2 regions of the Arthrobacter sp. 05T420 genome follow, and region 2 is predicted to be linked to the other one. Evidence: predicted binding sites of a transcription regulator. Region 2 holds the regulator's gene; the other holds the start of a gene.
What was found. Region 2 encodes LexA, which represses DNA repair genes until DNA is damaged. Its sites were predicted from a motif close to TCGAACANNTGTTCGA; they were not measured.
Positions count from the first base shown of each region.

Region 1: a site for LexA is predicted at 2,524-2,539, ahead of AC1DEM_RS08555 (acetoacetate decarboxylase family protein). Genes of this name have one in related genera too.

Region 1 is NZ_JBFTLG010000007.1:34,709-39,449, forward strand. It holds gene AC1DEM_RS08545 (TetR/AcrR family transcriptional regulator) at 18-533, opposite strand; gene AC1DEM_RS08550 (helix-turn-helix domain-containing protein) at 656-2,272, opposite strand; gene AC1DEM_RS08555 (acetoacetate decarboxylase family protein) at 2,542-3,399, shown strand; gene AC1DEM_RS08560 (APC family permease) at 3,480-4,741, shown strand, end outside.
Region 2 is NZ_JBFTLG010000006.1:51,422-56,162, reverse strand. It holds gene hflX (GTPase HflX) at 1-736, shown strand, start outside; gene AC1DEM_RS07570 (ATP-dependent DNA helicase) at 831-2,918, shown strand; gene lexA (transcriptional repressor LexA) at 3,024-3,773, opposite strand; gene AC1DEM_RS07560 (LysM peptidoglycan-binding domain-containing protein) at 4,368-4,712, shown strand.

The sequences.
Region 1 (4,741 bases), on a different contig from region 2:
GGCCAAACCAGCTGTACTTAAACGGGTGTCGGTAAAACCTTCCGTAAGCAGAACCGTGCCCAATCCTCGCCAAGCGGGTCGTCAAGCCCTAATCCGTATAACATGATGCCGTCGAGCATCGCGATGACGAGTTTAGTGTCATCGACTGAAAGGTGAGGTCTGAGCAGTTCACTGAACGCCACTTCCCACCGCTGGTTGAGGGACCGCAGGGCTGGCCTGCGGTAGGCAAGCACGTGCACTTCATACTCCAAAATGCTCATGTCGCGGCGAGTGTTCGTGTAGATGAGCGCCAGGTCAACCAGCGCGTCTTCAAGATCGCGGGTCAGGTCCCATGACCGGTGCCATTGATCAAGGACCTCAAGCTCACCATCGCTGATCCACTCCAATGCGGCGGCTAGAAGGCCGTCGAGATCCTCAAAGTGATAGGCGATAGAGCCGACCGGTACATCGGCATGAGCTGCTACCGCACGGTGATTGAGCGCTAAGAAGCCGTCGCGTTTCAGCACGTCGGCGGCCGCCCGGGTCAGCCGCATTCGACGGTCCGGGTCGTAGCGTCGCGGGCGGCGTCCTCCTCCGGACGGCTTGCTTGCCTCGGGGATACTCGGGGCAGCAGGTTCCGTAGGCTCTGGTGAACTATGCACCGTCGTCTCTGTTCTCATGACTGGACCGCCGGACTTGCGAATAGAGTCTGCTTCGGACCGGCCACGGTTGCTTCCAAACCGGAGTGCATGGAGCCGCCGGGAGTTCGCGGCCTTCCCTGCCGCGCCTCGTCATCCCGACGTGCACCGTTGACTCCAAACATCGGGACGGGCATGGCTTCCAGAATGCGTTGAATTTTCAGAGCGACATGCAGTTCGACTAGATCGTCCATATTGTCCAGCCGGCGGCCGGTTAGCTCGGTGACCCGGCCGAGCCTATATCTCAGCGTCTGACGGTGCACATGAAGGCCGGTGCTGGCAGACTCCCAGGAACGGTTGCAGGCCAGAAAGTATTCAAGTGACCGGACCAGGTCGCTGCGATGCGACGCATCATATTCCACGAGCGCGCCGAGTACCGTTTCGACAAGCTCTCTTGCTCCGGTCAGGGTGGCAGGGGCCAGTGCGCGGCCTATCAGGTTAGGCCTCTGGTACTGCTCTGAAGCAAGGTGGCGGGCCCATGCGGCAGAGCGGGCGGCATCAGTGAAGGATTCAATCGACCAGAACTTGTCGCTTTGCGGTAGCTCTTGGCCCGCACCCGCTGCCCCGCGGTCTTCGTCGAACCTGACCGCATCGACAAGAACCGACACTCCTCCCGCGTATGTCAAGGGGATATGCGGAATACCGGCCTGTTTGAGACAGAGCAGAAAGTCTGATGAGGCTTCTGCTCCCACATCGATGACCCGCCAGGGAGGTTGCCCCAATCCTCTTCGGGCAAGCGAATTCAGGGCCTGCTCGACGTCGATTAACCCTCCAAAGTATCTGACCATTGTCTCCGTGAGGGCTGAGCTATCTCCATTGTGCTCCACGTAGTAGCGCTCGACCTCCACGGCGAACAACGTACAGAGGTGGAGCAAACTGCGGCGGTCGACGACTTCCTGATCAGCCGGTGTCATTAGCCACACATGGTGTCGTCCCTTGATCGGCAGTACATAGTAATCGCGGCCGGCAATGGCTGCCCGGCGGTCAGCGGAGCCGGTACTACCGATATTGAGAAGCCGTCGCCGCTCGTTCAGGACGCCTGAGTCCACCGTCGATCGCGTAAAGAGTGAGCATCCGGTCTCGGCCTCCACCACCTCTACCCGTATGCCCAGCATGGAGGAAATTTCGTCACTCAAAAACGGCCGCGCCGTTCGACTAAGACTCTTGCTGTAGGCCTCGTAGACGTCGGCAACTTTGTTTAAGCCGGCCTGGGCCTGCTCTGCGGCGTCTTTCGAGACAAAGGCCGCCAAAGTCGAAAAAGGTGTCTCCCAGTTGACTTGAAGCAGCGGAAACCCGAGGTGTTCGGCAGTTCTGCACATCACCTCGCTGAATGGCGAATTCCCGCGCGGATCCGAGGCTGCGAGGCCTACTATGCCGTGGCGATCCAACTGCTGAATTAGAAATTGTTGCCCTCGTGAGTCTGCCGGGAGCGCATCACGGGTCACCATCAGCAGTTCACCACTGGAGAGCCACCGCCAAGGGTCGGTCTCGGCGCAGACGTTGGCTGCGTCGATGAACCGCGTTTCACCGCGGCCGCCCGCGATCAGCCGAGCTCCGGCATCAGGGAAGTGCACTAGTTCGCGAATCGTTGTCATAGTCAATCCTGTCCTGCAGCGATATGAACCATTGTACATATGGATGAGTGCTGGATCACAACTCTGTGCGAACCGACGATATTCAGACGCGGCGGTGGGATCTAAGCTGGCTCAAACGCTTCCGCCGGGGCCTCGGGCTCCATAGCCGAACGGGACACGGGGGGCTACCTCTGAACAGCAGCCCGGGCAACACGCGCGGCTCCGCCACCAGAAGCCAACGACAAGGCACCAGTGGCCGCAAGCAGACACTCACGAACAGGAATTCGCAAATGACTTACGTTTGGACACAAGAACAGATCCAGCGATACTTCGGCTACTACGAGGGCCTCGCGACCCGCAACACGTACTCGTACCTCACCTTCTCCACTTCCGAGGAATTCGCACGTTCGGTGCTGCCGCCTTGTTTGGAACCCACGGATACACCTGAAGTGACCGTATCCTTCATGTCTTTCATGGAGGTCGCGAACGGCCGCACGAACAGAACAGGCCGGGACCGCTGCGCCATGATCCACATCAACGCCAAGTTCGGTGACGCCGAAGGAATCTACTACCTCAGCGTTTTGGAGACCGAGGAAGTCAACCTCGAGACCGGACGCGAGCTCTGGGGCATGCCGAAGAAGCTGGGAACGATCGATTCGTTCGACGACGGCGACACCCTGTTCGCGTTCGTCGAACGCAAGAACCACCGGATCATGGAGTTCCAAGCCGAAATGGGACCGGAACAGGGAGCCCAGCCCTTCCAGGAGGAGTTCTACTTTGAACTCCGTGGCCACTTCGGCGCTAACGGGTTCACGCTCAAAGACCGCGAACTGGTCGTCTTCAAGCTCGGCTCGACAGTGAACCGCTACCGGGAACTCCACAACCCGCACATCGTCCTCAAGGGCTCCCCCTGGGACCCCGGCATCGGCAGTGTCCCCCTTGGCGAATTTACAGGGGGAGGAATGACGGGCGGAAGGATGACGTGGGAGATCGTCGACGTCGTCAATCTGAACGACGACGGCCACGACTACGCGCCCTACATCCTTGGCCGCATGTACGACGACTGGCCGGACCTGCGCGAGACCGCCGGCCGCCACACTGAAGAAGCAACGCTCAAGCAGGACGTTCCCACACTGGCCCTGGCCTGAGCCATGGGTGCCAGGCCTATGGTGTTCCGCTGGCCGCACTCGTGCCAGCCCATCCTTCCGTCAAGTCCATGGAGACTCTCATGACACAGCAACACAACGCGATCAGTCCGCCGCAAACTGATGAAACAACCCTCAGGCACGGTCAGGCATCACTTCTTTCCGTAACCATCCTTGGGCTTTCCGCCCAACAGATCGGCCCCGGGATCGCTCTGGCCGGAGGCTACATGATCGTCTATGCCGGCGATGCTTCCTGGGTGTCGATGCTCATCGCCTTTCTGGGTGCCTGTGCCATCGGTGCCATGGTGACGACGTTCTCGCGGCGCCTTGTAGCCACCGGCGGGCTGATGTCTTATGTGGCCTCAGTGCTGGGCCCCTACGCCCGAGCACTCGTTGGCGCGGGATATGTCGTGGGCATTCTGATCGCTGTGGCAGCTGTTGTGACGGGCGTTGTCATCTTCAGTTCCAGTTTCCTGGTTCAAATGGGTATGGACTGGGCCGCGACGCCGATGGGTCAAGCGCTTTCGGCCATTGTCATAGCTGTCATCGCGGGGGCCATCGCCTACCGGGGGCTGGACGCTTCAGTGAAAGTATCTGCAGTTCTGTCCTTCATCGGCATCCCTTTCGTCATCTGGGTTACGGTGGCGGCGGCAGGAGCGACTGAAGGCTACTCCCTGGCGCCTCAATTCGATTTCGGCAGCGAGGCAATGTCGTGGGATGCCATCCTGCAGGGAACCCTGATCGCGCTTGCCTACTTCGTGGGCTTTGAGGGATTGAGTGCCATGGCGGGCGAAACCAGGAATCCTAAACGCAATGTGCCCCGATTGGTCTTGTGGCTTCTGGGTGTCACCGGTTCGGCATACATACTGACCCTTTGGTTTCAGATTCCGTCACTGGGAGCCGGCCTGGACCAGCTGGCGGCCGGTGAATCACCCGCTGCGGTTCTGGCGCACATCGGCGGGGTGGGGTATCTGGCGGCACCGCTGGACCTCCTCCTCGCGGCAGCGACATTCGCTGGCCTTATCGCGACGTTCAACTATGGCTCACGTATCGTGGCGACCGCGGCGTCCGCAGGGCTCCTGCCAAACAAGCTTTCGCGCATCCACAAGCGTCATCACTCTCCCTCGGCTGCGGTGTTCTTTATGACATTCATCGCTGCGGGAATTCCCATCACCCTGCAGCTGGTTTCGTCTGCCCCGCCGTTGGAGTCATCTGTGTATCTCTACACACTGTTTTCCTACTGCTACCTGCTGCCGTACGTACTGGCATCCGTGGCTGCTGTGGTTTTAGTGGTTCGGGAAGGGCGCCCGAATCCAGTACTGGTTGCGACCTTTATTGTCGGCGG
Region 2 (4,741 bases):
CCGCGAAATCGCCGCCATGAAGCCGGCCCGGGAAACGAAGCGGGCCAACCGCCGTCGTAATGCTGTCCCCTCGGTAGCGATCGCCGGATACACCAACGCCGGGAAGTCCTCGCTGCTGAACCGGCTCACCGACGCCGGGGTGCTGGTGGAAAACGCCCTGTTCGCCACCCTGGACCCCACCGTCCGCAAGGCCGAAACCGCTGACGGTCTGGGGTACACCCTGGCCGACACCGTGGGATTTGTCCGGTCCCTGCCCACCCAGCTCGTGGAGGCATTCCGCTCCACGCTCGAAGAGGTGGCCGACTCGGACCTCATCCTGCACGTCGTCGACGTCTCGCACCCGGATCCGGAAGGCCAGATCGCCGCTGTCCGGACCGTGTTCAGCGAAGTCGACGCGCGCAAGGTTCCGGAAATCATTGTCCTGAACAAGGCTGACGCCGCCGACCCGTTTGTGGTGGAACGGCTCAAGCAGCGCGAACCGCGCCACGTGGTGGTCTCAGCCCGCACCGGTGAAGGTATTCCGGAGCTGCTCAAGGCCATCAGCGACGGCATTCCGCGTCCCAGCGTGAAGCTTGAACTGCTGATCCCGTACAACCGCGGGGACCTGCTCAGCAAGCTCCACGAGACCGACGCCGAGATCCTCAGCCTCGACCACGAGGAAACCGGGACCCGAGCCGTGGTGATGGTGCGTGAAGGACTCGCCGCCGAACTGGATCCCTTCATCAGCAATGACTGAGGCTGCGGTGACCAAGGCCGACGCCGAACCCGCGGACGCCAAAGCGTCTGACGTTGAATTGGACGCCGCCGGACCTGCGGACGCGTCGGAGGACATGGAGCCTGCGGACGCATCGGCCGACTCCGACGGCGGCCCAGATTCAGTTGCTGGCGCGGCCGGCGAGGAGTTTGTGGTTGAACTGCTCGACCGTGCCGTGTCTGGCATGGGCGGCCAGAGCCGCGATGGCCAGCACGAAATGGCCCGGCAGGTGGTGCGCGCGATAGACAGCGGCGACCACCTGCTGGTCCAGGCCGGCACCGGCACCGGCAAATCCCTGGCGTACCTGATTCCGCTGATCGCCCATTCGCTGACCAGCAACAAGCCCACCCTGGTCTCGACCGCAACGCTGGCGCTGCAGACCCAGATCGTGGGCCGGGACCTGCCCAGGCTGCTCAAGACCATCACGCCTGCGCTGGCACGGCCGGTCAAGATCGCCCTGGTGAAGGGCCGGTCCAACTACGTGTGCCGGCACAAGCTCGAGGGCGGGTTCCCGTCCGAGGAACCTTCCGAGGGACAGCTGTTTTCCCTCGGGGAGGACACCAGCGTGCCGCATTTCGCCGCCGCACTTGGCGGGCCGTCCTCGCAAATGGGCAAGGAAGTCGTCCGCCTGCGCGAATGGGCCGAGGGGACCGCAACGGGGGACCGCGACGAGCTCATGCCCGGCGTCACGGACCGGGCCTGGCGCCAGGTCTCGGTCACCTCCATGGAGTGCCTCGGCGCGCAGAAGTGCCCGCTCGCGGCCGAATGTTTCAGCGAGCTTGCCCGGCAGAACGCCGCCGACGCCGACGTCGTGGTCACCAACCACGCCATGCTCGCCGTCAGCGCCTTCGAAGGCCTGGCGGTGCTGCCCGAGTACGACGTCGTGGTGGTAGATGAAGCGCACGAACTGCAGGACCGCGTCACGGGTGCTGTATCCGGTCAGCTCTCGGTGGCGATGGTGCACGCCGCCGCGTCCGGGGCCCGGAAGCACACGGGCATCACGGTGGACGCGCTGAACAATGCCGCCGCCCACCTGGAGCTGGCCATCGACGGCGTCCCGAGCGGGTTGATGCCTAACGGGCTGAACAGCGAGCAACTGGACTGCATCGACCAGCTCCGCGACGCGTGCCGCGCCGCCCTGTCTGATTCGAAGGGGGACAGCTCCGTGTCGGCCGACGGCGGACGCCAGCTGGCCCGGTCACGCCTGATGGTCATCCTGGAACTCTGTGAGCGCCTCTTGGCCGCGCGCGAAAACCGCGAAGTGGTGTGGTTCTCCCGCAACAGCAGCTTCGACCCGGCGCAGGGCTACTCCCAGCCGGACGAGAGCTCGCCGGCCTTGATCAATGTTGCCCCGTTGAGCGTCGCGGGGCGTCTGCGCGAGGGTTTGTTCGCGGACCACACCGTCATCCTGACCTCAGCCACGCTGGCTATCGGCGCTGCCTTCGAACCTGCTGCCGGCGGTCTTGGCCTCGTTGGCAACGGCGCCCCGAGCTGGACCGGCGTCGACGTCGGATCCCCCTTCGACTATCCGAAGCAGGGCATCCTCTACGTCGCCCGGCACCTGCCCAAGCCCGGCCGCGGAACGTCCCCCGAGGCCTTGGACGAACTCGAGAAGCTGATCCGCGCTTCCGGCGGCGGTGCCTTGTGCCTGTTTTCCTCCCGGCGCGCAGCGGAGGAAGCCGCGGAGGCCATGCGGCCCCGACTGGGCCTCAGCATCCTGTGCCAGGGGGAGTCGACCATGACGGCGCTCGTGCGGCAGTTTGCGGACGAGCCGGACACCTGTTTGTTCGGCACGATGTCCCTCTGGCAGGGCGTCGACGTTCCCGGAGTGTCCTGCCGGCTGGTGGTCATTGACCGGATACCGTTCCCGCGGCCGGACGATCCGCTGATGACGGCACGCTCGCGGGCCGTCGCCCAGGCCGGCGGCAACGGCTTCATGTCCGTCTCGGCCACGCACGCCGCCATTCGGCTCGCGCAGGGCGCCGGACGGCTGATCCGCTCGACGTCGGACAAGGGAGTTGTGGCGGTGCTGGATTCGCGGCTATCCACGGAGCGCTACGGCGGATTCCTCCGCGCCGCGCTGCCGCCGTTCTGGCCCACCACCGATTCGTCGATAGCCATGGCGGCCTTGGAGCGCCTGGCGAAGGACTCCGCGAAGGGCTGAGTCCCAAGCTGAACCAGGAGCCGACCATCCTCGATGACGCGGCGACTCTGAGGGCCGGCGACTCTGAGGGCTGGCGACTCTGCCAGGGCGGCCCGACAGGGACGGCTAAAGGGAGCGGAGTACCGAGACGACCTTGCCCATGATGACGGCGTGGTCACCGAGGATTGGCTCGTACTGGGTGTTTTGCGGCAACAGCCAGGTGTGGCCGTCCCGCTGGCGGAAGGTCTTGACCGTGGCTTCGTCGTCCAGCAGTGCGGCAACGATGTCGCCGTTCACGGCATCACCCTGGCGGCGGACAACCACCCAGTCGCCGTCGCAGATGGCGGCATCGATCATCGAGTCGCCCGCCACCTTGAGCATGAAGAGTTCGCCATGGCCCACGAGCTGTCGGGGCAGCGGCATGACATCCTCCACCACCTGGTCCGCGAGGATCGGCCCGCCGGCGGCGATGCGTCCGACAAGCGGCACCATTGCAGTGTCCGTGGCGCTGGCGAGTTCAGTCACTGACAGGCCGCCGACGGCCCGCAGGCCACTGGACTTCTCGACACCCGAAATCGGGGTGGTTCCCTCGTCCAACGTCAGCGGCATGAGCACTTCCATAGCCCGCGGGCGCTTCGGATCGCGCCGCAGGTAGCCGAGCTTTTCAAGCTGGGAGAGCTGATGGGTCACGCTCGACAGGCTGGCCAATCCGACGGTGTCGCCGATCTCGCGCATGGACGGCGGGTAGCCCTTGTCCGTGACGGACCGCTGGATGGTCTCCAGGATTTTCTTTTGCCGGGGGGTGAGGCTCTTGGGCGCCCGGGCGGGCTGCGGGCTCCGTGAGGTGGCCCTGCCGCCGGTGGCTTGTGCTGCCATGTTCGCCAATGCCTTTCCGTTCCACCCGGCTGCCGTGGCTGCTGTCACCGGGAACTTCCGGTCTGAAATGTCAGACCCTGCTGATCAACTACTGATGATGTCCCGCAGGGAGTTCATCAGTGGTTGTCCTGTCCCTCAAAAATAGGCCAGCCGCAAGGCTTTTTCAAACATTTGTTCTAGCGAGTCTCGACATCGTTCGTTAGTAAGTGCTAAAACAGAACAAGCAGAGTTCGAATATGTGTTCGAGTTTCGAGTTTTCACTTCGGATCTGGTGTTCGGTTCTATGTTCGAAGGTTCGGCCGGTTGGCGGCGAGTACGTGGAGTACGCCGGGCGGCACCGTATGGTCCAGGAGGGCTCAGTTCATGTCAGCTTCAAACGCGTTTCAAGGCACGTTCGTTCAGGGTGTCACGAATCACCACCGCAGTGCAGGTGCCAGTGGGGTGGCGGATTTCGGCAGCATCGACCAGGGCAACATCGGCCACGGAGGTGTCGGCCAGGGAGGTGCCGACCGGGGAAGCGTCCGTCACGGCAATGTGTACCCGCTCAACGCCGGCCCCCGCATTTCCCCGACGTCGCCTGCACCGCGAGGGGCGATGGCCGCTGGTTCCGCCGGCCGGCCGAAGCAAGCGCCGCTGCGGCTCACCCGGCGCGGACGCTTCGTCTTCTTCGGCGTCCCGCTGATCCTGCTGACGGCGCTCATTCTGTCATTCAGTGGATTCCTCAACGCGCCTGCGAAGGCGGCGGATTCCGCGGATCAGCTCTCGGTGACGCCGACCATTACCGTCACGGTGCAGCCGGGGGAGTCCCTCTGGGCCATTGCAGGGTCCGTGGCCCCGGACCGGGATCCCCGCGACGTCGTGGCCGATATCGTGCAGCTGAACAACCTGGACGCCGCGCGTGTGCTGCCGGGCCAGCAGCTGTTCGTCCCGTCCAAATAGAGTCTGGCAAGCCAAGTACCTGCCCCCAA